Linked DNA regions of Aromatoleum aromaticum EbN1. The protein of the gene in region 2 interacts with the protein of the main gene of each other region in a pairwise test. Links are inferred from orthologs where the notes say so. Each region holds a gene or a part of one and is shown on either strand. Other genes may lie near its edges.

Region 1 (13,982 bases), 1.9 Mb from region 2 along the record:
GAGGGCTGCCTGATTCCGTTCGACTGCGACGAGTTTTCCCGCCGCGCGCTGTACTCGCTGTTGGAAAACGTGCAGGAAATCCGCAGCGACCACAATCGCGACCTGCAGGTCGAAGGAATCGTCGTCAACCAGTTCCAGGCCCGTGCCGCACTGCCGCAAAAAGTCGTCCAGGAACTGATCGACGAAGGCCTGTCGGTGCTGACGCCCTATTTGTCCGCGTCCGTGAAGATCAAGGAATCCCACGAGCAGGCGCGGCCGATGATCCATCTCGACGCGAAGCACAAGCTCACGCAGGAGTACGTTGCGCTGCACGACTCGCTGGCGCGCAAATACGGCGTCTGACGACGGCGCGGCCCGCCGGCATCGCGCGCGACCGAAGTCACGCGGGATCGAGCTTCGCGACCGCGAGCATCAGCCACTTGACGCCGGCGGCGCCGAAGTTGATCTGGAGTCGGGCGTCCGAGCCGCTGCCTTCGGCGGCGACGATCACGCCCTGGCCGAACTTGGCGTGGGTGACCAGCTGACCCACACGCAAGCCGCCCAGATCGCGGCTGCGCGAAACCGGTTGTTCCGGCGCCTTCGCCACCACGCCGCCGCGCGACGGCTGATAGTAGCCGCCGAACCCGCTGCGCACCGCGCTCGTGCGCGGATTCGGCGGTGACAGCCACTTCGTGAGTTCCTCCGGAATTTCCTCGAGAAAGCGCGAACGCAGGTTGTAGCGCGTCTGCCCGTGCAGCATGCGACTCTGCGCGAACGACAGGTAAAGCCGCTGGCGTGCCCGCGTCACCGCTACATACATCAGCCGCCGCTCCTCCTCCAGCCCTTCCGTCTCCATGATGCTGTTCTCGTGCGGAAACAGCCCTTCCTCGAGGCCCGACAGGAAAACCGCATCGAATTCCAGCCCTTTCGATGAATGCACCGTCATCAACTGCACCGCGTCGCTGCCGGCATCGGCCTGGTGCTCCCCGGCCTCGAGCGATGCGTGCGCAAGAAAGTCGGCGAGCAGCGCATGCGCCATGTCCTGCGCATCGGCCTGCACGCCTGCTTCGGCAACGAAATTCGCTGCTGCATTGATCAGTTCATCGAGGTTTTCGAGCCGCTCCTGGCCTTCCTTCTCGTTGCGGAAATGATTGCGCAAGCCCGACACATCGAGCACATGGTCGACGAGTTCCGGCAGCGGCAGCTTTGCGGTGTCGCGCCGCAGGTCTTCGACCAGGCGCACGAACTGGGCCAGCACGGTGCCCGGCTTCCCCGCCACATGCGGCACTGCCGCGTACAGGCTGCTGTTCCATGTGCGCGCCGCATCCTGCAGCGCCTCGATCGAACGGGCGCCAATGCCGCGCGTCGGAAAATTGACGACGCGGCTGAACGCGGTGTCGTCGTCCGGATTGGCGATCAGGCGCAGGTACGCGAGCGCATGCTTGATTTCCTGCCGCTCGAAGAAACGCAGGCCGCCGTAGACGCGGTAGGAAATGCCGCTGGAAAAGAGCTGGTGCTCCAGGACGCGCGACTGCGCGTTCGAGCGATACAGCAGCGCGATGCCGGAACGGCTCATGCCGTCGCGCACCAGCGACTGGATTTCGTCGACGATCCAGCGCGCCTCGTCCAGGTCGCCGCAGGCCTCGAACACGCGGATCGGCTCGCCGGCGCCGCGTTCGGTCCACAGATTCTTGCCGAGACGGCCGGCGTTATGCCGGATGATCGCGTTCGCGGCATCGAGGATGTTGCCGTGCGAACGGTAATTCTGCTCGAGGCGGATAACGTTGGCGACGTGAAACTCGCGCTCGAAATCGCGCATGTTGCCGACGTCGGCGCCGCGGAAACGATAGATCGACTGGTCGTCGTCGCCGACGCAGAACAGCTTCGCTGCGCCGTCGCGACCCGTGTCGGCAAGCAGCTTCAGCCAGCGGTACTGGAGCCGATTCGTGTCCTGGAATTCGTCCACGAGGATGTGGCGGAAACGCTGCTGGTAATGCTTGCGGATCGGCTCATTGCGCTCCAGCAGCTCGTAAGTGCGCAACAGCAGCTCGGCAAAATCCACGACAGACTCGCGCTGGCACTGCGACTCGTACTCGATGTACAGCTCGACCCGGCGGCGCGTGTAATCGTCCCAAGCTTCGACGGCATGGGGACGCAGCCCGGCTTCTTTCTGGCCGTTGATGAAATGCTGCAGTTCGCGCGGCGGGAATTTCTCGTCGTCGACGTTCAGCGCCTTCAGGAGCCGCTTGATCGCGGCGAGCTGGTCGCCCGAATCGAGGATCTGGAACAGTTGGGGCAGGCCGGCGTCGCGGTGGTGAGCGCGCAACAAACGGTTGCAGAGTCCGTGAAACGTGCCGATCCACATGCCGCGCGCCGACCGGTTGAAGCTCAGCGGCAGCATCGCGGACAGGCGCGCGAGCAGTTCCTTTGCCGCCTTGTTCGTGAAAGTGACGGCCAGGACACCTTGCGGATCGACCTGCCCGGTCTGCACGAGCCACGCGATGCGCGTCGTCAGGACGCGGGTCTTGCCGGAACCGGCGCCGGCCAGGACCAGCGCGTGTTGCGGCGGCAAGGTAACGGCCTGGAGTTGTTCGGGATTGAGGTTGGCGAGCAGATCGGACATTCGGTTTTCTCTTGGGGCACAGCGAATTTTAACCGGGACGCGAGGGAAACTTCGGGCTCGCTCGGAATCGCGATCGCGACAACGTAAAAAATGGCACTGTTGCATCGGCACAACAACGACGTTGATTTGCCCCGGACGATCCTTTAGTTTGAAATTGTGCAACGCAGCATCCGTTTGCGTTTTATCAAGGAATTACCTCCTTGAGCGGCGCAGAATTCGCGAAATTTTTGTATGTTGCACCGCATTAACAGCGCCTCGAACGGTGGACTTACAAGGTCTGTCCCGGCGCAAAAGCCGACAAGGCCGACAAGCTCACAGGAGAACCAATCATGAAGACACCCAAGCTCTTGCCCTGGCATGCGCGCAAAGCCGGCATCCCGATCGAACGGGCCACCACCCTCTGGCATGAAGCGGTGCGCGAAGCCACCGTGGCGACCGGATGGGTCGGCAATGCCGAGTACTGGGGCGAAGCGATGAATGCCTTCCTCCGTCTGCTCGAAGAAGAAAAGGAGCACTTCTGCGCGCCGTGCGTCACCCCGTTCGTGCGCAGCCAGAATCGTCTCTGGCGTCTGCCGCTGACCGCGATGGAAGACCTCGTGTCGGCTGTCTCGGCCAGTTGGCAACGTTATTCGGCCATCGCCCGCAAGGCTGCGTAAGCACTCCGATCCGGTCCGGGCGGCAGCACGACCCCGGGACGCGTCCCGGGCGCCTCAAAGCCTCGAGGCATTCGCGTTTTCAAAGCATTTTCTGCCGGATTTCCCGCAATCCGGCGCGCAACCCGGGCAGCGCCGGCTTCGCGATATACTTGCGTGTTTTCCACGCACCCACGCCAGCCCCCCATGCAGGACAAATACACTCCCGCCGCAGTCGAAGCCACCGCCCAGCAGCACTGGGAAAGCACGCAGGCATTCAAAGTCGCCGAGGACGCCGGCAAGCCCAAGTATTACTGCCTGAGCATGTTCCCGTACCCGTCGGGGAAGCTGCACATGGGGCACGTGCGCAACTACACGATCGGCGACGTCCTCGCGCGCTACCACCGCATGCGCGGCTTCAACGTACTGCAGCCGATGGGCTGGGACGCGTTCGGCATGCCGGCGGAAAACGCCGCGATCCAGAACAACGTGCCGCCGGCGAAGTGGACCTACGCGAACATCGACTACATGAAGACGCAGTTGAAGCGTCTCGGTTTCGCGCTCGACTGGTCGCGCGAACTCGCCACCTGCAAGCCGGATTACTACCGTTGGGAACAGTGGCTGTTCACCCGCCTGTACCAGAAAGGGCTGATCTACAAGAAGCTCGGTACGGTGAACTGGGACCCCGTCGACGAGACGGTGCTCGCAAACGAGCAGGTCATCGACGGCCGCGGCTGGCGCAGCGGCGCCCTCATCGAGAAGCGCGAAATCCCGATGTACTACATGAAGATCACCGCCTACGCGGATGAGCTTCTCGAAGCGCTCGACACGCTGACGGGCTGGCCCGAGCAAGTCAAGCTGATGCAAAAGAACTGGATCGGCCGCTCGGAAGGCGTCGAAGTGCATTTCCCGTATGAAGTGTCGACGATCGGCGCTTCTGGTGTGCTGAAGGTGTTCACGACCCGCGCCGACACGCTGATGGGCGCGACTTACGTCGCCGTCGCTGCCGAACATCCGCTGGCGCTCCAGGCTGCGGTGAACGACCCGGAACTCGCGGCCTTCATCGAGGAATGCCGGCATGGCGGCGTCGCCGAAGCCGATCTGGCGACGATGGAAAAGAAGGGCATGCCGACAGGCCTGCGCGTCGTGCACCCGCTCACCGGTGAGCACCTGCCGGTATGGATCGCGAACTACGTGCTGATGGGCTATGGCGAAGGCGCGGTGATGGCGGTGCCGGCGCACGACGAGCGGGATTTCGCATTTGCGACGAAGTACCGGCTGCCGATCCGGATGGTCGTGAGATCGACGCGCGACGCGTACACCGACACGGTCGCGCCGTGGCAGGACGCGTATGCCGAGCAGGGCCGGCTGGTCAATTCCGGCAAATACGACGGCCTGCATTTTCACGATGCGATCGAAGCGATCGCTGCCGAGCTCACCGCGAAAGGCCTCGGCGCGAAGCGCACGCAGTACCGCCTGCGCGACTGGGGCATCTCGCGCCAGCGCTACTGGGGCTGTCCGATCCCGATGATCCACTGCGCCGATTGCGGCGACGTGCCGGTGCCGGACGAGCAACTGCCGGTCGTGCTGCCCGAGGACGTCGCCGTGACCGGCCGCGGTTCGCCGCTCGCGAAAATGCCCCGGTTCTACGAATGCGACTGCCCGAAGTGCGGCAAGCCGGCAAAACGCGAAACCGACACGATGGACACGTTCGTCGAATCGTCCTGGTACTTCCTGCGCTACGCCTCGGCGGACAACGGTCAGGCGATGGTCGACGAGCGCGTCAATTACTGGGCGCCGGTCGATCAGTACATCGGCGGCATCGAGCACGCGATCCTGCACCTGCTGTATTCGCGCTTTTTCACGCGCGCGATGCGCGACGAAGGTCTCGTGAATGTATCCGAACCGTTCACGAACCTGCTGACCCAGGGCATGGTCGTCGCCGAAACCTATTATCGCGACGCCGACGGCGGCAAGAAGCAGTGGATCAATCCAGCCGACGTCGAAGTCGAGCGTGACGAGAAAGGCCGCATCGTCGCCGCAAAACTCACTGCCGACGGCGCACCGGTCGTCATTGGCGGCATCGAGAAAATGGCGAAATCGAAAAACAACGGTGTCGACCCGCAAGCCCTCGTCGATCAGTACGGCGCCGACACCGCGCGCCTGTTCATCATCTTCGCCGCGCCGCCGGACCAACAGCTCGAATGGTCGGACTCCGGCGTCGAAGGCGCGTACCGCTTCCTGCGCCGGGTATGGAGCTTCGGGCACGCTTTCGTCAGTGAGTTCCGTCCCCAATTGCCGGCGGATCGCCAGCTCGACGCTGTCCAACTGCCGGAAGCGCTCGCCGCAGTGCGGCGCGAGATCCACGTCTGCCTCAGGCAGGCGAATTACGACTTCGGCAAGCACCAGTTCAACACCGTCGTCTCGGCCGCGATGAAAATCCTCAATGCCCTCGAAAAGGCGCCGCGTGACGTCGCGGCGGCCCACGCGCAGGTAGCGGAGGAAGGGCTCGACATCCTGCTGCGCCTGCTCGCGCCGATCACGCCGCACGTCGCGCATGCGCTGTGGCAGGACTGCGGCTTTACCGGCGACGTGCTGCATGCGAGCTGGCCCGAACCTTCCGAAGACGCGCTCAGGCAGGACGAGATCGACCTCGTGCTGCAAGTCAATGGCAAGCTGCGCGGCAGCCTCCGGGTCGCCGCCGGCGCAAGCAATTCCGCCATTGAAGCGCTCGCTCTCGGTTCGGAAACAGCGCAGAAATTCATGGAAGGCAAGCCGCCGCGCAAAGTCGTCGTCGTGCCCGGCCGCCTCGTCAACATCGTTGTCTGAGCGATGGTGATGAAGTCCGCCCCTACCCGTCGCCGCCTGGTCCTGGGGTTCGGCACACTGGCGGCCGCTGCGCTGCTCGGCGGCTGCGGATTCAAGTTGCGCGGCCCGCAGCCGCTCGCGTTTTCCAGCATTTACCTCGGCGTCAGCAGGCAGTCAGACCTCGGCGCGGCGCTGCATCGCCGCATCGTCGCAAACGGCAACACGACGATCACGGACGACCCGGCAAAAGCCGAGGTCAGGCTCGAAATCCTGCGCGATCAGACCGAGCGCGAGATCCTCACGCTCACCGGAGGAGGCAAGGTGCGCGAGTATCAGCTCCAGCGCCTCATGAGTTTCCGGCTCGTCGGCCGCAACGGCAACGAATGGATTCCCGTGACGACGATTTCCGCGCGGCGCGAATACAACTTCGACGACGCCCAGATCCTCGCCAAGGAACAGGAAGAAGCCCTGCTGTTCCGCGACATGCAGATCGACCTCATCGACCAGTTGATGCGCCGCCTGGCAGCCGCGAAGCCGTGAACCTGCGTCCCGAACAGCTTTCCGCACATCTGGCAAAGCCGCTCGCCCCGCTCTACCTGCTGCACGGCAACGAGCCGCTGCTGGTGCTCGAAGCTGCCGATCTGGTGCGCGCCGCGGCGCGCCGCCAAGGCTTCGACGAACGTGAAACGCTGGTCGTCGGTCAGGGTTTCCGGTGGGAAAGCCTGAGCGCCGCTGCAGGGAATCTGTCGTTGTTCGGCGGCTCGAAGCTGATCGACCTGCGCATTCCCGGCGGGAAACCCGGACGCGACGGCGGCGACGCCCTTCAGCGTTATGCGCGCAGCCTCCCCAGCGGTATCGTGACGCTGATCACGCTGCCCGAAGTCGACTGGGCGACGCGCAAGACTGCGTGGTTCACCGCCTTGTCGCAACTCGGCGTGACGGTCGAACTCAACGCACCGGAACGCGAACGCCTTGGAGAATGGATCGCGGTCCGGCTGGCGCGGCAAAAGCAGACGGCAAGCCCGGAGGCGCTCGCTTTCATCGCCGAACACGTCGAAGGCAATCTGCTCGCCGCGCACCAGGAAATACTCAAGCTCGGCCTGCTCCATGCGGAAGGAAGCCTCAGCCTCGAGGATGTCCAGAATGCGGTGCTGAACGTCGCCCGCTACGACATTGCCAAGCTGCGCGACGCGCTCGTCGAAGGCGATCCCGTGCGGTGCACGCGTCTCCTCGAAGGGCTGCAGGGCGAAGGCGCCGCACCGCCGCTGGTGCTGTGGGCACTCGCGAACGAAATCAGGATGCTGGCCAAGCTGTGCGCCGGAAAAACGGCTGGCCAGCCGCTTGCAACGCTGTTCAAGGCGGAACGAATCTTCGACGAACGGCGCAAGTACGCGCTAAGCAGCGCGCTGGGGCGGGTTCGAACCGGCACGCTTCGCGCAGCATTGCTGCACGCGGCGAAGATCGACCGCATCATCAAGGGGCTCGCTCCAGGCGATGTGTGGGACGAATTCCTGCAGCTGGCTATGCGACTCGCGCGACGCTGACCGGTCCGCTCACCTCCCTGCAGGCGCGCACACTGGCGGGTGCCGGTCGATCGATGCTTTAATCTTCTTTTGCACGGCAACATCGAGAATCCGATGGACATCCACGACTACATGCAGACTCTGGGCCGCCAGGCACGTGCCGCCTCGCGCGTGCTCGCGACCGCTTCGACGGCAGACAAGAACGCCGCACTCGTCGCGATGGCCGCGGCCATTCGGGAACAGACCGGGGAACTGCTCGCGGCGAACGCACGCGACCTCGACGAGGCGCGCGCCGCGGGACTCGAAGCGGCGCTGATCGATCGCCTCACCCTGACCGCCAAGGGCATCGAGGCGATGGCCGAAGGGCTCGAACAGGTCGCAGGACTGCCCGACCCGATCGGCGAGATCACCGATGTCAAGCGTCGCCCATCGGGCATCCAGGTCGGCAAGATGCGCGTGCCGCTCGGTGTCATCGGCATCATCTACGAAGCGCGCCCCAACGTCACCGCCGACGCCGCGGCGCTGTGCCTCAAGTCCGGCAACGCCGCGATCCTGCGTGGCGGCAAGGAGGCGCTGCACTGCAACCAGGCGATCGCGCAGTGCGTCAGGACAGGACTCGCTGCTGCCGGGTTGCCGGAAACTTCGGTGCAGGTCGTCGAGACCACCGACCGTGCCGCGGTCGGCCACCTCATCACGATGCCCGAGTTCGTCGACGTCATCGTTCCCCGCGGCGGCAAAGGCCTGATCGAACGCATTTCGAAGGAAGCGCGGGTGCCGGTCATCAAGCACCTCGACGGCAACTGCCACGTCTATATCGACCGCGATGCCGATGTGGCGAAAGTCGTGCCGATCGTCGAAAACGCCAAGACGCAGCGCTACGGCACCTGCAACACGGCGGAATCACTGCTCGTCGCCCGTGAGGTCGCGCCGCGCCTGCTGCCGGAAATCGGCCGGATGCTCGCGACGAAAGGCGTCGAGATGCGTGGTTGCGAGCAATCGCTGGCAATCCTGCGCGCAGCCGGGATCGCTGCGGACAAGTTGCGCGCCGCGAGCGAGCAGGACTGGTCGGAGGAATATCTCGCGCCCGTCATTGCGGTGAAAGTGGTCGCCGACCTCGACGAGGCCATCGCGCACATCAACACCTACAGCTCAGGGCATACCGAAGCGATCGTCACCGAAAACTACACCAGCGCGATGCGCTTCCTGCGCGAGGTGGACTCGTCCTCGGTGATGGTCAATGCTTCGACGCGCTTCGCCGACGGCTTCGAATACGGCCTCGGGGCGGAAATCGGCATCTCGACGGACAAGATCCACGCCCGCGGCCCGGTGGGACTCGATGGGCTGACGAGCCAGAAATGGATCGTCTTCGGCAACGGAGAAATCCGCGGCTAAAAAGGCCAGCTGCCGCGTCTCGCCTTCAGCGCGCGCGTCCCGAAGGGCTGCCGCCTGCGACCGCTCGGGGAGCACCTCGTCTCGTCGTCACGGGCGAGGATCCCGACAACCGGAAGCCTGCGGCCGCCTCGCGGGTCCTGAATCTCTCTCGACACTGCATCGCGGACCATGAACCTCCCCCCGACCGCTTCATCCGGCGACCCTTTCGCCGCAATCCTGGCCGTGCCGTTCGGCGCGTTCGGCATCCGGGTTGCGGGAAACGTCATTCACGAGCTCGTCTTCCTTCCCCCGGGCACTCGTGCAATACCGCCTGACTGTGCACTCGCCGAGCGCGCGGTGATCCAGATCCATGCGTGGCTGGAAGACCCGGATCGTCCCTTCGACCTGCCCCTGGCGACACGTGGCACGTTGTTTCAGCGGCGAGTATGGGACGCGATCGCGGCAATCCCGCGCGGCGAGACGCGGCAGTACGCACATCTTTCGAAGGCGCTCGCCAGCGCCGCCCGAGCGGTCGGCCAGGCCTGCCGGGCAAACCCGTTTCCCCTCGTGATTCCCTGCCATCGCGTCGTGTCCGCGACCGGCATCGGCGGATTTGCCGGCGCCTCCGGAGGCTACCTGATCGACGCAAAGCACTGGCTTCTCGCTTTCGAGGCAAACCAGTGAGCAGAACCGAACATCACGCGCCGGAAACGCCGGCCACCCGTTTCCTGAAGCAGCATCGCGTGGCCTATACCACGCATTCCTACGCCTACGAACCTCATGGCGGAACAAAAGTGTCCGCCCGGGAACTGGACGTCGACGAACATGCGATCGTCAAGACGCTGGTAATGGAAGATGAAAGCGGCGCGCCGTTGATCGTATTGATGCACGGCGACCGAAAAGTATCGACGAAGGAACTTGCACGGCAAGCCGGCCGGAAACGCATCGAGCCCTGCACTCCGGAAGTCGCAAATCGCCATTCAGGTTATCTCGTCGGCGGCACTTCTCCTTTCGGCACGCGAAAACGCCTGCCGGTATTCATGGAAAACTCGATCGTCGATCTTCCACTCGTCTATATCAACGGTGGCCGGCGAGGATTCCTGCTCGGGATATCTCCCCGGGAAATTCTGCGAGTATTGCAACCCCGGCTTGTCAGCGCCGGAATCTAGCCCGCACCCGTCCACAGCGTTTTAATTCTCCGGATTTAATGGCAAAATAATTGGCAGTGACCATGAGTATGGATTTTTGCATTTCATTCCCGACCCATTGCCGTCATAACTAACTAACCCGATATCTGGAGAGATCATGGACCTGCCCACTTTGTCGCTGACTGAATTGCGACGCCTGCAATCGAAGGTGGAAACGGAAATCCGCCGGCGCAGCGATAACACTCGCCGCGAACTGATCAAGAAAATGCAGAAAATGGCGGCGGACGAAGGTCTGTCGCTCAGTGACCTTATCGGCAGCGCCCCGGCGAGCGACGACAAGCGCAGCCCGGCCACGCGGAAAGCCAAACCCGCGACGAAGAAAAACAGTCCGATTCCGGCCAAGTATCGTCACCCGGAAAATCCTGCGATCACCTGGAGCGGACGCGGCAGGAAGCCGCAATGGGTAGTGGACTGGCTTGCCCAGGACAAGCCCCTCGCGGAACTCGAGATCGCTGCCGAAAAATAACCCGTCGTGGCGCCTGTTGAACGGGCGCGTCACGACCCCTCCGTTCAGATTGCGGTGGCCGGGAGCGGAATCCCCTCGCGTCCACGCTGGATATACACACCGACGCGACGCACGCCTTTCTTCACGCCGATCTTTGCGATGCGGATCTTGACCCACGGTGCGCCGAATTCGTCGAATAGCAGCTTCACGACGAACTCTCCGAGCGTCTCGATCAGATTGAAATGGCGCTCGGCCAATTCCTTCCGGATTCGTTCGATCACGTCCGCGTAGTTGATCGTCCCCGCAATGTCGTCATTTTCGGCCGCGGAATCCGGCACGCCGAAAGTCAGATTCAGCTCGACCGGCTGGGGCGCCGCCTTTTCACGGGGATAGATGCCCACCCATGCCTGCACCCGCAACTCCTCGATGAAGATGAAATCCATGTTGTTTCCCGATTAGAATTCCGGCAATTCTAGGTGAAAAAATGAATTTCCTCCTGTTATTGCTCGCCGCGTATGCACTCGGCTCGACACCGTTCGCCATCGTTTCGAGCCGCCTGTTCGGGCTTGCGGACCCGCGCCGCTACGGGTCGGGCAACCCCGGGGCAACCAATGTCCTGCGCAGCGGCAACAAGGCTGCGGCGCTGCTGACCTTGGTCGGCGATTGCGCAAAGGGGTGGCTCGCGGTATGGGGCGCGGCGAAGCTGGGTTTTTCCCCGGTCGAAGCAGCGTTGGCGGGGTTGGCGGCGTTTCTCGGCCATGTCTTCAGCGTGTTCCTGCGCTTCCGCGGCGGCAAGGGCGTTGCGACCGCGCTGGGCGTGCTTGCAGGAATCAATGCCTGGGTCGCGCTCAGCGCGCTTTTCGTATGGCTCGCGGTGGCGGTCCTCACTCGCTATTCTTCGGCGGCGGCGCTGGCCGCTGCAGTGATCACGCCCATTTCCGGCGCCGTTCTGCTGGGCGCCACTCCGACGGTCGCCGTGCTCGCGCTGATCGCCGGCATTCTGGTGTGGCGCCACGCGCCGAACATACGAAAACTGATGAACGGCTCCGAAAGCAAGATTGGCGCAAGCAAGAGCTGAACTCCCGGCGCGTCCGCAGCGCACCTGCCGCCTGGCGCCTGCCGGAGGCGCCTTTTGCTTACGGCTGGACGGGGGAATGCAGTTCGGCCAACGGCCAGCGAGGAAACACGCGCACTGCCGGAGTTTCGCCGCCGCGCTGCCCGGCAGCGGCACGCAGTGCGCCGGCGAATGCGATCATCGCGCCATTATCCGTGCACAGTTCGGGTTCCGGGTAATACACCCGACAGCCCTTGCGCCGCGTCGAGGCATCGAGTCGCTCGCGCAGGTGGCGATTGGCTCCCACCCCGCCGGCCACGACGAGTCGGGCCAGCCCGGTCTGCTCGAGCGCACGCAGCGCCTTCGCGCACAGCACCTCGACCACTGCCGCCTGGAAGTCCGCCGCCAGGTCGGCCACGTCCTCGGCCCGCCAAGTCGGTGCCGACACGACGTTGAGGACTGCCGTCTTGAGTCCGCTGAAGCTGAAATCAAGATCCCCCGAACGCAGCATAGGACGCGGCAGGCGGAAACGTCCCGTTTGTCCACGCTCTGCCAAAGCGGCCAGTTGCGGCCCGCCCGGATAGCCGAGCCCGAGGAGCTTCGCCGTCTTGTCGAATGCCTCTCCGGCCGCATCGTCCACCGACTCTCCGAGCAGGGCGTATTCCCCCACTCCCGTCACCCTCATCAACTGCGTATGGCCGCCGGACACGAGCAACGCGACAAACGGAAACGCCGGCGGATCGGCGGCGAGCAGCGGGGACAGCAGGTGCCCTTCGAGATGATGAATGGGCAAAACCGGTACAGCGAGCGCCAATCCCAGCGACTCGGCGAAGCTCGCGCCGACGAGCAGCGCACCGGCAAGTCCCGGGCCGGCCGTGTAGGCGATCGCATCGAGTTGCGACAGCTCGCAGCCAGCCGCATCCAGCGTCTGCTTCACCAGCAGCGGCAGGCGGCGGATGTGATCGCGCGACGCAAGCTCCGGGACTACGCCGCCGTATGCGGCATGCAGCGCGATCTGCGTGTGGACGCAATGCCCGAGCAAACCGGCCGCCGTGTCGAAGATCGCCACGCCCGTTTCGTCGCACGAAGTCTCGATTCCCAGTACTTTCATCACCCCACCATTTCGACGGCACGTTCGCAAAGGCGCCTATTCTAACGGCCCGTCGGTGATGCACCGCCGAAGTTTATGCTTGGCTTGGCGCCTGCCAGTCGTTATAATCCGCGTTTTTCCGCCTACAAGACACACAAGGACGTTCGCAATGCCGGGTATTCGCGTCAAGGAAAACGAGCCGTTTGAAGTCGCCATTCGCCGCTTCAAGCGCACCATCGAAAAAACCGGTTTGCTGACTGAGCTTCGCGCCCGCGAGTTCTACGAAAAGCCTACCGCGGAACGCAAGCGCAAGTCGGCCGCCGCAGTCAAGCGCAACCACAAGCGCCTGCGTAGCCAGACCCTGCCGCCGAAGCTGTACTGATCCGTCACCGGTTCAGCCGGCCGGCACCACGCCGGGCACGAGTCACAGGATTCGTGCCCGGCGTGGCTTTTGCATTTTCGAACTGGAGTACATCATGTCTCTCAAGGAACGCATCCAGGACGACATGAAGGCGGCACTGCGCGCAAAGGATAGCGCGCGCCTGTCCGCGATCCGTCTGCTGGTCGCTGCAGTCAAGCAGCGCGAGATCGACGAGCGCGTCGAACTCGACGATGCGGCGATCACCGCCACCGTCGAAAAACTGGTCAAGCAACGGCGCGACGCAGCCAGCCAGTACGAAGCCGCAAATCGACCCGAACTGGCTGCCGGCGAGCGCTTCGAGATCGAGGTGCTGTCAGCCTATCTTCCCGAGCCGCTGTCCGATGCCGAACTCGACGAGGCGATTGCCGCTGCCGTCGGCGAATCCGGCGCCACGGGTCCTGCTGACATGGGACGCGTGATGGCGCTGCTGAAGCCACGCCTGGCGGGCCGTGCCGACATGACTGAAGCGTCGCGCCGGGTGCGCGCGAGGCTGACGAACTGATTGCCTGCCGCCCCAGCGGGCGGGCAGGCGCCCGGTCATGATTCCGCAGTCGTTCATTCAGGATCTGCTCGCCCGGGTCGACATCGTCGACGTCATCGAGCGCCACCTGCCGCTGAAAAAAGGCGGCGCCAACTACTTCGCCTGCTGCCCGTTCCACGGCGAGAAGTCGCCCTCGTTCTCGGTCAGCCCGACCAAGCAGTTCTACCACTGCTTCGGCTGTGGCGCCCACGGCAGTGCCGTCGGATTCCTGATGGAATACAGCGGGCTGCCGTTCGTCGAGGCAGTCAAGGAACTCGCCGCCCAGGCAGGCCTGCAGGTCCCGCAGG
Region 2 (14,118 bases):
TTCGGGCTCGCGCGCAGCGTCGGCGACGCATTCCTCGACGCCTATCTGCCGATCATCGAGCGGCGGCGCGACGTCGCATACGGCGAACGCGAACGCGACTTCCAGGCCTACCGCCGCGGCCGCTACGTCGAATTCAACCTGGTGTTCGACCGCGGCACACTGTTCGGCCTGCAGTCGGGCGGACGCACCGAATCGATCCTGATGTCGCTGCCGCCAGTGGTCAAATGGCGCTACGACTGGCAGCCGGAGCCGGGCAGCGCCGAGGCGCGTCTATACGACGAGTTTCTCGCCCCGCGCGACTGGTGATGACTGCCTCGCGGGGCAACGAGGCCACTCAGGAGGCCGCTCAGGCAGCCGAATGTTCGGCTGCTGCTGCGCGATAGTGAGTGTGCGCCTCTTCGGCCCGCTCGAGACGCTCGAACAGATGCGCGAGCGCGAGGTGGGTTTCGATCGTTGGCGCAAGGTTCAGCGACGCCTCGAGGTAACTCTGCGCCTTGCCCCACAGCTGCGCCGCCAGGCATAACCTGCCGAGCGCATACAGCAGGTCCGCATCCTTCGGGTGTTTGCGCAGCCACCCTTCGCCACGCGCGAGGCAGCCAGCCGCATCGCCGTTTGCACACTGGGCGTACAGCCGCGCCAACCCCCCGTCCCACTCGGTGTCGAGCATGCGTTCAACGGTCTTGCGCACCAGCGCTCCCTGTCCCGCGGCGGCAAGATAGGGAACGGCTTCCTCGACCATGTGCCGGTCACCCAGTTCGGCCGCGGGAATGCTGCGCCAGTACGCCGCGAGCGCCTCGCCGTCGCGGGCCAGTTCGCGTATCCGTTCGACGTGCGCGCGGCGCACTACCGGTTGCGCCTGCTCGTCCGTCAGGGCCTTGTGCTTGCGCAGCTGCCGTGCGAGGCGCAGGACTTCTTCCCAGTGCCCCAGCGCCGAAGCCACTTTCAGCGACAGGCGCAGCGCGGCGATGTGCCGATGCCCGGACAGACGCAGATTTTCGAGCCGTTCGGCGGCTTCCTCGAAGCGCCGCCCTTCGATCGCGAGTTCGGCTTCGGTCATCAGGCGTGCAACCCGGACTTCTTCTTCCTGCTCCGCAGCCCGCCCGATCCAGATCCGGTAGCGGGTGTCATCGTGCATGCCGTGCGCCGCACGCGCCGCGACCAGTGCCGCCATCGAGCGGCTTTCCCCGGCGTCGAAAGCCTTGCCGGAAAGCTTCAACGCCTGCGCAAAGCGGCCTTCGAAAAGGGCCCGCAAGCCCTCGCGCAGCGCTCGGCCGGCCTTGTCCTTGCGCCGGCGCTCGCGAAACACGCCGACCCGTCCCGGCAGCGCGATCGTTTTCCCGACCAGTCGGAGCACCACGTAGCCGATGAAAAATGTCGCGAGCAGCGCGACGATGAGAAGATTCAGTGACAGCTGGGCACGCCACGGCGGCAGCACGACGAGCACGTAGCCGGTATTGACGCTCGCGAGCATCGCCACCCCGGCAGCGAGAGCGAACAAGGCGATGAGCCAGAGCAGGGTACGCATCCCGGGCCTCTCCTCAACGCTCGCCGGCGCCCGGCCCCTGCTCGCGCGCAGGCGGAGCAGGCGGCGACGGGATCGTGGGAGCGGAAACCGCCTCATCGTGCGAACGGCGGGCACCGGAAGCGGCACCACCCGCGGGCGCCGGTGCTCCGTTGATCGGCCGCCGGCTCTCGGCCGAGCGTGCCTGCAGCATTCGCAGTGCGCCGAGGCTTTCGGTCGGCGTCGGCTGCTCGACCTTGACCGGCAATGCCTGCAGCGCCGCGAGTTCGGCGAGCGTTTCCTGGACGGCCGGGTCGCGCTGGTCGAAAAAGCGTTCGATCCAGCCCTGCGCCTGCGCCAGATCGGCGGCGAAAGTCCGGCCGTCGCGCGCGAGCAGCGCGAGCCGCGCGGTCAGCAGGCGAATCTTGAGATTCTCGCGCAGGTAGGTGCTTTGCGCCGGCGCCAGCAGCACGGGTTCCGACTGGTCGAGACGCTCGATTCGCACCAGCGTCAGCATTTCGCGCCAGATGTCGCGCGCCAGTCCGGTGATGAAATCGATCACCGACGGCTCGGTCGAAGCACCTTCCGGCGCGCTCGCCCCCGCGTTGCGGGCGGCAGCAGGATCGTCGAGTTGCCCGGCGAAAGCCAGCGGCAGCGTGTCGACACGCTCGAGCAGCATCTCCAGGCGCAGCGCGATGCCGGGCACATCGACTTGCGGCGCAGTCTGGAGCCGCTCGATGTCACGCACCAGCGCGCGCCGCAGGGCCTGGAACTGGCCACGGTCCTGCGCCGCGAGCCGCGCTTCGGCCCCCTGCAACGCGATCAGCGCGGCTTCGGGGTTGCCGGCCAGCTGCAGTTGCTGCGCGGCGATGCCGATCGCCTGCTCCGTCTCGGCGACGATCCGGTCGTCCCGCGTGCGCGAAAACTCCTGGTAGAGATTCTCGAGCGCGGCGGCCTGCCCTTCGGTGGCCGCGACGTGCGCCTCGAGCGCGCCGATCTTGCCCTGCAGCGACGCGATCGACTCCTGCTGCTGGCGCGCCGATCCCCGCGCTTCGGCGAGCGCGGAATCGCTTGCCGCCAGGCGCTGGGCGACTTCCTCGCGAATCTCGATGGCGCCAGAGCGCAGCTCGTATACCTGCCAGGCGGCGAGCCCGGCGGCGGCGAGCGCGACCAGCGCCACGGCAGTCGCGACGCCGCCGCCACGCTTCGAGGAGGAAGCCGCCGGAGTGGAGGACGAGGTGGATGGCGCCGATCCGGATGGAGTATCGGAACGCGGAGGCTGGGAAAGCGCTGGGATTTCTTCTTTCATGCCGAGAGTTTAACCGAGGTCGCTAGAAATGAGATTCGAGTGCGCGAATGAGCCCTTCGTCGCCGGGGCCGGTTTCGACGACACGCACGAAGCCGGCTGCGCGCGCGTGCGCCGCAATTCTCGAGTGCGGCGCGAAGATCGGCACCGGGCACAGCAGGCGCAGGCCCTCGGCGCCGACGATGGCGACGAGCTTCGCGACACCTTCGCTGCTGGTGAGCGTGATCGCGTCGAGTGCGCCGCGCCGCGCGAGGTCGAGCAGCGGGGCCGGATCCTGGTCGGGCTGGAAGCGGCGATAGCAGCTCACGTATTCGACGTCGGCGCCGTGTTCGCGCAAGGTTTCGCCGAGCAGGTCGCGACCGCCGTCGCCGCGGAAGATCACGATCCGCCGGCCACGCACCGCTTCGGGCCGGAATTCCGGAAGGGCGAGCACGGACTCGCTGTCGAAACCACTCGCCGGCGCGACGACGGAGCGAAAACCGAACGCCGCGAGCGCCCGCTCGCTCCCCTTGCCGACAGTCGCGACCACCACTCGCTGCGGCCAGGCGCGCCGCGCGAGGATCGGCGTGAGCGCGTGCTGCACGGCGTTCGGACTGACGAAAAACGCGAGATCGAACTGATCGAGCCGGGTGGCTATGTCGTCGAGTCGTGCGCCATCGACGGCGCCGATCGCGAGCACCGGAAAGCACACCGGAATGCCGCCGCGTGCAGCGATCGCCTCGCACAGGCTGTCGGCCTGCCCCACCGGGCGAGTGACTGCGACGTGACGTCCGCAGAGCGTATTGCGCGTCATCGACAAGCCTGTGCCGTCCGGACCGGGCTCACCCCAGCCGCGCGAGGATGTCTTCGGCCCCTTGCGCGCGCAAGTCGTCGGCCAGTGCGAGGCCGAGCCCTTCGGCATCGGCGGCATCGCCTTCGCGTTCGGCGCGGACCATGCGGCTGCCATCGGGCAGCGCGACGAAACCGCGCAGCCACAGCCGGCCGGCGCGGATCTCGGCGTAGGCGCCGAGCGGCACTTCGCAGCTGCCCGCGAGCGCGCGCGCGACGGCGCGCTCGGCGCGCACGCACGCGGAAGTGTCGGCATCGTTCAACGGCGCGAGCCAGGCCGCGATGTCGGTGCGCTTCGCCAGGCATTCGATGCCGAGCGCGCCCTGCCCGGCCGCCGGCAGCGACACCTCGGACGGCAGTTCGGCACGGATGCGGTCGGCAAGCCCTAAGCGCCGCAGTCCGGCGGCGGCGAGAATGATCGCGTCGTACTGCCCCTCGTCGAGCTTGCGCAGGCGCGTGTCGAGGTTGCCGCGCAGGCTCGTGACCGCCAGGAACGGGAACTGCGCATGCAGCTGCGATTCGCGGCGCAGCGATGACGTGCCGACGACCGTGCCCGGCGGCATGTCGGCGAGGCTCGCGTAGCGCGGCGACACAAACGCGTCGAGCGGCACTTCGCGCGCCGAGATGCACGGCAGCGCGAACGGTTCGGCCAGCTGCATCGGCACGTCCTTCATCGAATGCACCGCGATGTCGGCGCGCTCCTCGAGCAGCGCGGCTTCGAGTTCCTTGACGAACAGCCCCTTGCCGCCGACCTTCGCGAGCGGACGGTCGAGGATCTGGTCGCCGCGCGTGGTCATGCCGAGCAGCTCGACGCGACAGCCCGGGTAGAGCGCCTCGAGCCGAGCCTTGACGTGTTCGGCCTGCCACAGTGCTAGACGGCTTTCGCGAGTGGCGATTACGAGGCGTTCGGGGGCGGGAAAGTCAGGGGTAGCGCTCACGGTGGGCAGACTCGTCACGGAGGAATGGATCGGTGCCGCTCGCAGCAAAGGGTTGCCGCAATGCAACATCAGGGTTGGCGCCAATGGCGCACGGGCTGGGCGGCATTCTAGCATGGGTGCAAATTGCGCCTTTCGTGCCCCGGCGGGCGCAAGTCCCCATCACGTCAGCCGGCGAGCCAACCGGCCGCTCCCACAACGTAGCCACCCACACCCGGAACAGACCATGACTGAAGACAAGGACGCCCCGCTGCGCGAAGACATCCGGCTGCTCGGCCGCGTGCTGGGCGACACCGTGCGCGACCAGCACGGCGAAGCGGCATTCGCCCTCATCGAGCGCATCCGCCAGACTTCGGTGCGCTTCCGCCGCGACGATGACAACGCGGCACGGCTCGAACTCGAAGGCATCCTCGACGCGCTGTCGCGCGAACAGACGATCGAAGTCGTGCGCGCGTTCAGCTATTTCTCGCACCTGTCGAACATCGCCGAGGACCAGCATCACATCCGCCGCAGCCGCGCGCACCTGATCGCCGGCTCGGCGCCGCGCGAAGGCAGCGTCGCGCACGCGCTCGTGCGCGCACTGGCGAGCGGCTTGCCGCCGGCCCGGCTCGCGGCGTTCTTCGACACCGCGCTGATCTCGCCGGTGCTGACTGCGCATCCGACCGAAGTCCAGCGCAAGAGCATCCTCAACTGCGAGACCGACATCGCCCACCTGCTCGATGCACGCGACCGCATGACGCTGACTCCCGAAGAGCGCCAGGAAAGCGACGAGGCGCTGCGCCGCACGGTGCTGACGCTGTGGCAGACGCGCATGCTGCGCCCGGCGAAGCTGTCGGTCGTCGATGAAGTCGCGAACGGCCTGTCGTATTTCGACGCGACTTTCCTGCGTGAGCTGCCGCACCTCTATGCGAACCTCGAAGACCAGCTCGTGAGCCGCGACCCGGCGCTCGCCGGCCTCGAACTGCCGGCGTTCCTGCAGGTCGGCAGCTGGATCGGCGGCGATCGCGACGGCAATCCTTTCGTCACTGCCGACGTGCTTGAACGCACGCTCGCGATGCAGGCAGGGGCCGTGCTCGGCTTCTATCTCGACGAACTGCACGCCCTCGGCGCGCGCCTGTCGCTCGCGCTCGGGCTGGTCACCGCATCCGATGCGCTGCTCGCACTGGCCGCCCGCTCGCCCGACCATTCTCCCCACCGCAACGACGAACCCTACCGCCGCGCGATCTCCGGCATCTATGCGCGGCTCGCAGCGACGCACCACGCGCTGCTCGGCACCGAACCGCCGCGCCACCCGGTGGCAGTGGCCGAACCGTATGCCGCCGTCGCCGAACTCGCCGACGATCTCGATGTCATTCACCGCTCGCTCGTCGCGAACGGCTCGGCGGCGCTCGCGCGCGGGCAGCTGCGCCGGCTGCGGCGGGCGGTGCGCGTGTTCGGCTTTCACCTCGCGCCGATCGACCTGCGCCAGAATTCCGAGGTGCATGAGCGCGTCGTCGCCGAACTCCTTGCGACCGCCAGAACCGGTACCGACTACGCGACGCTCGACGAGGCGGCGCGCGTCGAACTGCTGATCGAGGAACTCGCGACACCGCGTCCGCTCGCATCGCCTCACGTGCGCTATTCAGACGAGACCGAAGGCGAGCTCGCGATCTTCCGCACTGCGCGCGCGGCTCACCGGCGCTACGGGGGGCCGGCGATCCCGAACTGCATCATCTCGAAGACCGACGACGTCTCCGATCTGCTCGAACTCGCGCTGCTGCTGAAGGAGGCGGGCCTGCTGAGGCCGCACGAACGGGCGCTGGACGTCAATATCGTCCCGCTGTTCGAGACGATCGAAGATCTCGCGAACGCGCCGTCGGTGATGGACCGCCTGTTCGCGCTGCCCGGATACATGAACCTGCTCGCTGCCTCCCGCGACCGCACCCACGAAGTCATGCTCGGCTATTCCGACAGCAACAAGGACGGCGGCTTCCTGACGTCGGGCTGGGCGCTCTACAAGGCCGAGATCGGCCTGATCGAGGTGTTCGCGCGGCACGGCATCCGTCTGCGCCTGTTCCACGGCCGGGGCGGTTCGGTCGGACGGGGCGGCGGCCCGAGCTACGAGGCGATCCTCGCGCAACCCGGCGGCGCGGTGCAGGGGCAGATCCGGCTCACCGAGCAGGGCGAAGTGATCGCGGCGAAATATGGCAACCCGGAAGTCGGCCGGCGCAACCTCGAAGTCATCGTCGCCGCGACGCTCGAAGCGAGCCTGCTCGCCGATCGCGCTCCCGCGCCGCGCGTCGAGTTCCTCGACACGATGCAGGCGCTGTCGGACGTCGCGTTCGCTGCGTACCGCGGGCTGGTCTACGACACCGAAGGGTTCGAACGCTATTTCTGGGAATCGACCGTGATCTCGGAGATCGCCGAGCTGAACATCGGCTCGCGGCCCGCGTCGCGCAAGAAAGGCACGCGCATCGAGGATCTGCGCGCGATCCCCTGGGTGTTCAGCTGGTCGCAGTGCCGCCTGATGCTGCCGGGCTGGTTCGGCTTCGGCAGCGCAGTCAAAACCTGGCTCGCAGCCCACGCTGACGACGGCATCGCCCGCCTGCAGGCGATGCATCGGGAATGGTCGTTCTTCGCCGCGCTGCTGTCGAACATGGACATGGTGCTGGCGAAGACCGATCTGGCGATCGCGTCACGCTACGCCGGGCTCGTCAAGGACGTCAACTTGCGCGATGCGATCTTCGAGCGCATCCGCAACGAATGGCACGACACCGTCGACGCGCTGCTCGCGATCACCGGCCAGCGCGAGCTCCTCGACGGCAACCCGCTGCTCAAGCGCTCGATCCGCAACCGCTTCCCCTACCTCGATCCGCTCAACCACGTACAGGTCGAGCTGCTGCGCCGCCATCGCGAGACGCATGACGACGCGCGCATCCGGCTCGGGATCCACATCTCGATCAACGGCATCGCGGCCGGTTTGCGCAACAGCGGCTAATGAAGTCGGGGCGTCAGCGAGTGAGAGTCAGAACCCGAGCGTGTGCCGGACCACCGGCCACTGGCGCCGGCTGATCGGCAGGCGTTCGGCCAGGCCGGCGAGCACGACGTCCCAGTGCGGCTCGCCGTCGTCCTCGCCCGCGCGCTCGACGCCCGTCACCGCCCCGCGCGCGACGAGGCAGTTGCGATGGATGCGGACGAAGCGATCGCGGAACTCCTGTTCGAGCTGGACCAGCGACTCGTCGAGCAGGAACTCGCGCCCCGCGGTGCGCGCAGTGACGTATTTGAGTTCCGCGCGCAGAAACAGCACGTCGGCGAGCGGCACCAGCACGATGCGCCCGCGCTCATTGACGCTGAAATGGCGCCTTGCGCCGCGCGAAAGGCCGGCCAGCAGCGTGTCGGTAGCGGGCGAACGCCAGCGTGCGCGCGCGAGCGCTTCGGCAAGCCGCGCTGCGCGCACCGGCTTCAGCAGGTAATCGGTCGCTGCCAGCTCGAACGCCTGCACCGCGTATTCATCGTATGCCGTTGTGAAGATCACAGCGGGGGGGCACTCGAGACGGCCGAGGTGGCGCGCGAGTTCCACCCCGTCCATGACCGGCATGCGGATGTCGGCGAGCACGACGTCGGTGGCCAGGTCTTCGATCAGGCGCAACGCTTCGAGCCCGTTAGCCGCCACGCCGACGACGCGCGTCGGCTGCGTGTCCGCGATGTCGTCGAGCAGGTCCTTGAGGCGTGCGCGGGCAGGCTCCTCGTCGTCAACAATGACGACTCGCAGAGCAGCGTCGGTCATGCAGGAATTCTCGGTTGTGGCGACGCCGGGAAAGCCCGCGTCGCAAGCGCCCGGCGGAAGCCGGCGAAGCTTTTGCTTTATACTTTTCACCCCTTATATGCGACGGACGCGACGGACGAAACCTGCGCCGCCGCGGCATCGAACGATCCTCCCGGTCGGTTTTCCTTCCACGGACATTATGACAGACACCTCCTCCTCGCAGCCGGCCAAGGCGTGGTCCGGCCGTTTTTCCGAACCGGTCTCGGACCTCGTCAAGCGCTATACCGCCTCGGTGTCGTTCGACCAGCGCATGGCGCAGCAGGACATCCGCGGCTCGCTCGCGCACGCGAAGATGCTCGCTCGCCAAGGCATTATCGGCGCGACCGACCTCGCCGACATCGAGCGCGGCATGGTGCAGATCCGCGGCGAGATCGAGCGCGGCGAATTCGCGTGGAACCTCGACGACGAGGACGTCCACCTCAACATCGAGAAGCGCCTCACCGCGCTCGTCGGCAATCCCGGCAAGCGCCTGCACACCGGCCGCAGCCGCAACGACCAGGTCGCGACCGACATCCGCCTGTGGCTGCGCGACGCGATCGACCGGATCCTCGCGCTGATCGGCGAGTTCCAGAAGAACTTGCTCGATGTGGCCGAAGCGAACGCCGCGACGCCGATGCCCGGCTTCACGCACCTGCAGGTCGCCCAGCCGGTGACTTTCGGCCACCACCTGATGGCCTATTTTGAAATGAGCCGCCGCGACGCCGAGCGCTTCACAGACTGCCGCAAGCGCGTCAACCGCCTGCCGCTCGGAGCCGCCGCGCTCGCCGGCACAAGCTATCCGATCGACCGCGAGTTCGTCGCTCGCGAGCTGGGCTTCGATGAGGTCTGCCACAATTCGCTCGACGCCGTCAGCGACCGCGATTTCGCGATCGAATTCTGCGCCGCCTCGGCGCTGCTGATGACCCACCTGTCGCGCTTGTCCGAAGAGCTGATCCTGTGGATGAGCCCGCGCGTGGGTTTCATCGACCTTGCCGACCGCTTCTGCACCGGCAGCTCGATCATGCCGCAGAAGAAGAACCCCGACGTGCCCGAACTCGTGCGCGGCAAGACCGGGCGCGTCAATGGTAGCCTGATCGCGCTCTTGACGCTGATGAAAGGCCAGCCGCTCGCCTACAACAAGGACAACCAGGAAGACAAGGAGCCGCTGTTCGACACCGCCGACACGGTCATCGACACGCTGCGCATCTACGCCGACATGATCACCGGCATCCGCGTCAAGGCCGACGCGATGCGCGACGCGCTGAAGCAGGGCTACGCAACGGCGACCGACCTCGCCGACTATCTCGTCAAGAAAGGCCTGCCGTTTCGCGACGCACATGAAGCGGTTGCGCTCGCCGTGCGCGCAGCCGAGGCAAAAGGCTGCGACCTGCCGGACTTCAGCCTCGACGAGCTGCGCGCCTTCTCGCCGCTCGTCGGCGAAGACGTGTTCGCAGTGCTGACCGTCGAAGGCTCGCTGGCGTCGAGGGCGCATGTCGGGGGCACTGCGCCGGAACAGGTCCGCGCCGCGATCACGCGCGCGCGGGGCAAGAATGCTTGATTCCGTACGGGCCCTGTCGCCCCCCCACGCGCCGGAACGAAGAGGCGTGCTGACGGGACGAGTGCAGGAGCCGACGTCTGTATCGGCACACGGAGCACGAGCCGATTCCTGAAACCTGCCGCCTGTGGCCGCTGTCGGAGTTTTTTACAGCCGGCAGCTCGGCGACGAGAGGGTGGTCCGCGCCGGCCTTTTCGATCAGTGACTTGCAAAGATTTTTTCAGTCTCGGCGTGATATTTGCTATGGTTGAAAGGGGCTGAACTGACAGCGAAGCAGCCGCTGCGGCGATTTCACTGGCGGTTGCTGAAACAAGGGGTTCGAAATGACTCAGGCAAAGCAAGACAATGCGGACGAGCGGCGCCGACGCTTGCTTAAGGGCGCACTGGCGACGTCATCGGTGATGACTCTGGGTTATGGCGGACCGCTGGCGGCGGCATCCCTGAGTTGCATCGCCAAGATCGATGGCGGTTACCCGACTGGTACTAATCAGTTCTTCATCGGCGCCGCACCGCCAGCCACACCTGGAGGGGGCAACTGGGCGTGGAAAATGGTGGAGGTGAACCGATACCAGAGCAATGGCAACGGGGTGATAGACGGCTTCGAGGTGGACGGCAACGTGTATCGAGCCGATAATCCAGAGGTTCTCATTTCAGCTGCCATCCCGAAGCCAAACGGCAGCGGTGACTATCCGAAAAAGGCTTGGCTGCTGGTTTATTTCGATCCCGATGGCATTGAGGCCGGCACCTACCCGACTTACACCGTTCAAGGCGAGGGATTCACTCCTGCGGTCTCGTCGTGCCTGACCTCGATCAACCCCGGCATCGTGGCGAACTACGGTTTCGGAGGCTGACCGGATCGTACGATGCGCTTCCGCTATGGCCCCCGCGCATGGATGGATGCGCACTGCCCGTCGCTCGACGGGCAGTTTCTTTTTCTGGACCCCGTGTGGTGGGACACGCATTTGCTCAGCGAAGGGGCGGTCCAGGTGCTGCGTGAGGCAGCCTCCGCGATCGAGGCGTCACGCTTCGATGAATTTGTGCGCGAGATTCATGCCGCCGGCGGCTGGCCTCCAGGCCTCGAGCACCTCGCGCATTCCCTTGCGGGCCTCGGCCGTGGTCGCGACGAAGGCGCAGTTTGAGGCGCCTCGACTACCGCCTGCTCGATCTCGGCGCGGCCCGTATCGCGGTGACCTCACCGATATTGAAGTTCCAGGAGCAGCTCGATTTCATTTACGGCCGTCGCAGTGACAACGACGCGGGGTTTTTCGCTGACATTCGCGTTGCGCTGTGGCCGGGCCCCGCGTGGCGGCTGGGCCGACGGCAGGTGGCGCTTTGGTCCGAGGGGGTTCGCCCCTTCGAGCCCTATCCCCTGCACGGCGCGCTCCCGCTGTTCGAATGGGGCAGCAACTGGTTGCTCGCGCAGCGCCTCAACGCCTATCTGCTGCTTCATGCCGGCGTGCTGGCGCGGGGGGAGCATGCGCTGATCCTGCCGGCGGCCCCCGGCTCGGGCAAGAGTACGCTGACCTGTGCGCTCCACCTCGCCGGCTGGCGCTTTCTCTCGGATGAATTCGGCGTCGTCGACCCGGAATCCGGGCACGTACGGCCCCTGCTGAAGCCCGCTGCACTGAAGAATCGCTCAATCGACGTTATCGGTGGTCTGCCCGGAGCCGTGCTCGGCCCCGTATTCCCGAAAACGCGCAAAGGCGATGTCGCACACTTCGTGCCGAACCCGGCCAGCATCGCCGATCGCCACCGCACCGCCACACCGAGGTTAGTGATCTTCCCGCGCTATCGCGATGGCGCGCCGCTGCGCTCCAACACGCTGTCCACGGCCGAGGCGGCGATGCGCCTCGGCCTCAACAGTTTCAACTACCGCAGCCTCGGCCCGATCGGCTTTCATGCTGTCACACGGCTCGCCCGGTCGGTAAAAGCCTGCGAACTCGAATACGGGGACCTCGGGGCCGCCATCGACCACATCGAGCATTTGTTCGTGGCGGCGCCGTGAAACCGCGGCTGCCGACCGAACTCGAACTGTTGCTGCGGGGAATGCGCGAACCGCTTCACATTGACACAGCGCGATGGGAACATGTGCTCCGTCTCGCCCGCATGACCGGCTTGCACGGCCGCCTCGCCGCCTCAAACGACGGCAACAGCGACCTGCCCGAACCGGTGCGCCGACATTTGGTGTCGGCCAGCCGAATCGCCGCATTCAACGCCCGCATGCTGCTCGGCGAACTCGACGCGCTCGCTGCGCTGCTGCGCGACGTCACTTTTCCAGTCATTGCGCTGAAAGGCGGCGCCTACGCGTTGCAGGGGGGGATGGCGCGCGGCCGTTTTGCGTCGGATGTCGACCTTCTGGTGCCGAAAGCGCACTTGCGGCCGGTGGAACAGCGGCTACGCGCTGCGGGCTGGGTCGCTGCCCCGCTCGACGCCTATGACGAGCGCTATTACCGCGACTGGAGCCACGAGACGCTGCCGATGCGTTTTCCCGGCCGGGTGCTGGAGGTGGACCTGCATCATGCGATCACGCCGGTAACCGGCACCCTCCACTTCGACGCCCGCCCGCTGTTCGAGGCCAGCGTGCCAGTTCCCGACTCGGTGTTCCGGGTCCTGTGCCCCGAAGACCAGGTGCTGCATGCGTGCGTGCACTGCTTTCATGACGGCGACCTTGCCTTGCGAGTCCGCGAGATCGTCGACATTGACGCCCTGTTGCGCCGCTTTTTTCAACAGGAAGATTTCCCGGAGCGCCTTGTCGCCCGCGCTCAGGAGTTGGGGCTGCAGCGGCCTTTGTGGTACGGGCTGCATTTCGCGCAAGCGTGGCTCAACACACCGACCGCCCCAAGGGGGTTCGAGCGACTCGATTCCCCCGGCGCGACCTCGCAGCGTCTGATGGACTGGCTGGTGCCGCGCGCGTTACTGCCGTCGAATCCGGACTTCCCGCCCCCGACAGCCGTTCGCCTCGCTCGCGCGGCGATGCTCGCGCGTTATCACTGGCTTCGCATGCCCCTGCCGATGCTGTTCCCGCATCTCGCGCGCAAGACGGCATTGAGGATGCGGGCCCGACTGGTACAGCCGGCGGGACGGCCGGCACGAAAAAGCCCGCCGTGAGGCGCCGGCGGGCAATTCGATAAAGCCGGATCAACCTTGCTGCGTTGCTCCGGCGCTCTTCAGAACTTCCTGCAGCTCGCCGTTTTCATACATCTCGCGCATGATGTCGCAGCCCCCGACGAATTCACCGTTCACGTACAGCTGCGGGATCGTCGGCCAGTTGGCGAACTGCTTGATGCCGTTACGGATTTCGTCGTTCTCGAGAACGTTCACCGAGAAGAACTTCGGCACGCCGCTGTTCTTGAGGATCTGCACGGCGGTCGATGAGAAGCCGCACTGCGGGAACTGGGGCGTGCCCTTCATGTACAGGACGACGGGGTTCGTGGTGACCTGTTCGCGGATGACTTCCTGGGTGTCCATGGTCTATATCCTAAAAAGTTGAGTGTTTCAGTCGGGTAATTCTATGGATGGACGCCGCACGCGTCAATAGCCTCCGCACGCCGTGCGAGCGCGGGACTTGCCGCGATCAGCGACCGCGCCATTGCCCTCCCGACACCCGCTCGATGCCCGCCAGATCCTTCCAGGACGCGATCGACGAAAACCCGCCATCGGTCAGCAGCCCGCGCACCGCGGCAGCCTGGTCGAAGCCGTGTTCCATGAACAGCCAGCCACCGGGTTCGAGGTGACGTGGGGCCTGCGCGGCGATGGCCGCGAGGTCGTCGAGCCCGTCGGGGCCCGCGACAAGCGCGGTGCTCGGTTCGAAGCGCACGTCACCCTCGTCGAGATGCGGGTCGGCTGCCGCGATATAAGGCGGGTTCGCAACGATGAGTTGATAGTGGTCGTCGCCAAGCGAAGAAAACCAGTCGCCGAGCACAAAGGAAATGCTCGCCCGCAAGCGTGCCGCGTTCGCCATCGCGACCCACAGCGCCTCGCGCGACCGATCGACTGCGACGACATCGGCCTGCGGCAGCTCCAGCGCGAGGCTGATCGCGAGCGCGCCGCTCCCGGTACCGAGGTCGAGCACGCGCGTATGTGGCTTGTCGCCGAAATGCGCCAGCGCCAGTTCCACCAGCAGCTCGGTGTCGGGACGCGGAATCAGCACCGCCGGTGTCACGATGAACGGATGGCCGAAGAACTCCCGCTCGCCGGTCAGATAAGCCA

Evidence for each region.
Region 1: the proteins of EBN1_RS03185 (region 2) and EBN1_RS12345 interact in binary tests that used the Escherichia coli proteins (3 or more experiments, as listed by UniProt). The link is inferred for Aromatoleum aromaticum EbN1 from one-to-one orthologs.

The regions. Positions count from the first base shown.
Region 1 is NC_006513.1:2,585,523-2,599,504, reverse strand. The notes cover bases 6,970-9,818. They hold EBN1_RS12345 (glutamate-5-semialdehyde dehydrogenase), read left to right. Parts: upstream 6,970-7,679; coding sequence 7,680-8,957; downstream 8,958-9,818. Other genes in these bases: ybaK (Cys-tRNA(Pro) deacylase), read left to right, coding at 9,617-9,818; EBN1_RS12340 (methylated-DNA--[protein]-cysteine S-methyltransferase), read left to right, coding at 9,126-9,620; holA (DNA polymerase III subunit delta), read left to right, coding at 6,970-7,586. Also shown: EBN1_RS12375 (ParA family protein), read left to right, coding at 1-342; EBN1_RS12370 (UvrD-helicase domain-containing protein), read right to left, coding at 380-2,602; EBN1_RS12365 (hypothetical protein), read left to right, coding at 2,932-3,258; leuS (leucine--tRNA ligase), read left to right, coding at 3,442-6,063; EBN1_RS12355 (LPS-assembly lipoprotein LptE), read left to right, coding at 6,073-6,582; more of holA, read left to right, coding at 6,579-6,969; more of ybaK, read left to right, coding at 9,819-10,105; EBN1_RS12330 (H-NS histone family protein), read left to right, coding at 10,242-10,610; EBN1_RS12325 (dihydroneopterin aldolase), read right to left, coding at 10,655-11,032; glycerol-3-phosphate 1-O-acyltransferase PlsY, read left to right, coding at 11,074-11,667; tRNA (adenosine(37)-N6)-threonylcarbamoyltransferase complex transferase subunit TsaD, read right to left, coding at 11,726-12,754; rpsU (30S ribosomal protein S21), read left to right, coding at 12,903-13,115; EBN1_RS12305 (GatB/YqeY domain-containing protein), read left to right, coding at 13,210-13,656; dnaG (DNA primase), read left to right, coding at 13,694-13,982. UniProt on the Escherichia coli protein: Catalyzes the NADPH-dependent reduction of L-glutamate 5-phosphate into L-glutamate 5-semialdehyde and phosphate. The product spontaneously undergoes cyclization to form 1-pyrroline-5-carboxylate.
Region 2 is NC_006513.1:672,601-686,718, forward strand. What follows is about bases 6,456-9,440. They hold EBN1_RS03185 (LytR/AlgR family response regulator transcription factor), read right to left. Parts: upstream 8,337-9,440; coding sequence 7,575-8,336; downstream 6,456-7,574. Other genes in these bases: ppc (phosphoenolpyruvate carboxylase), read left to right, coding at 6,456-7,547; argH (argininosuccinate lyase), read left to right, coding at 8,515-9,440. In the rest of the region: hemF (oxygen-dependent coproporphyrinogen oxidase), read left to right, coding at 1-306; EBN1_RS03160 (heme biosynthesis HemY N-terminal domain-containing protein), read right to left, coding at 347-1,525; EBN1_RS03165 (uroporphyrinogen-III C-methyltransferase), read right to left, coding at 1,539-2,681; EBN1_RS03170 (uroporphyrinogen-III synthase), read right to left, coding at 2,833-3,600; hemC (hydroxymethylbilane synthase), read right to left, coding at 3,629-4,573; more of ppc, read left to right, coding at 4,797-6,455; more of argH, read left to right, coding at 9,441-9,912; EBN1_RS03195 (hypothetical protein), read left to right, coding at 10,233-10,760; EBN1_RS03200 (hypothetical protein), read left to right, coding at 10,773-11,048; EBN1_RS03205 (HprK-related kinase A), read left to right, coding at 11,045-11,914; EBN1_RS03210 (nucleotidyltransferase domain-containing protein), read left to right, coding at 11,911-13,017; grxD (Grx4 family monothiol glutaredoxin), read right to left, coding at 13,048-13,377; prmC (peptide chain release factor N(5)-glutamine methyltransferase), read right to left, coding at 13,484-14,118. UniProt on the Escherichia coli protein: Member of the two-component regulatory system BtsS/BtsR, which is part of a nutrient-sensing regulatory network composed of BtsS/BtsR, the low-affinity pyruvate signaling system YpdA/YpdB and their respective target proteins, BtsT and YhjX.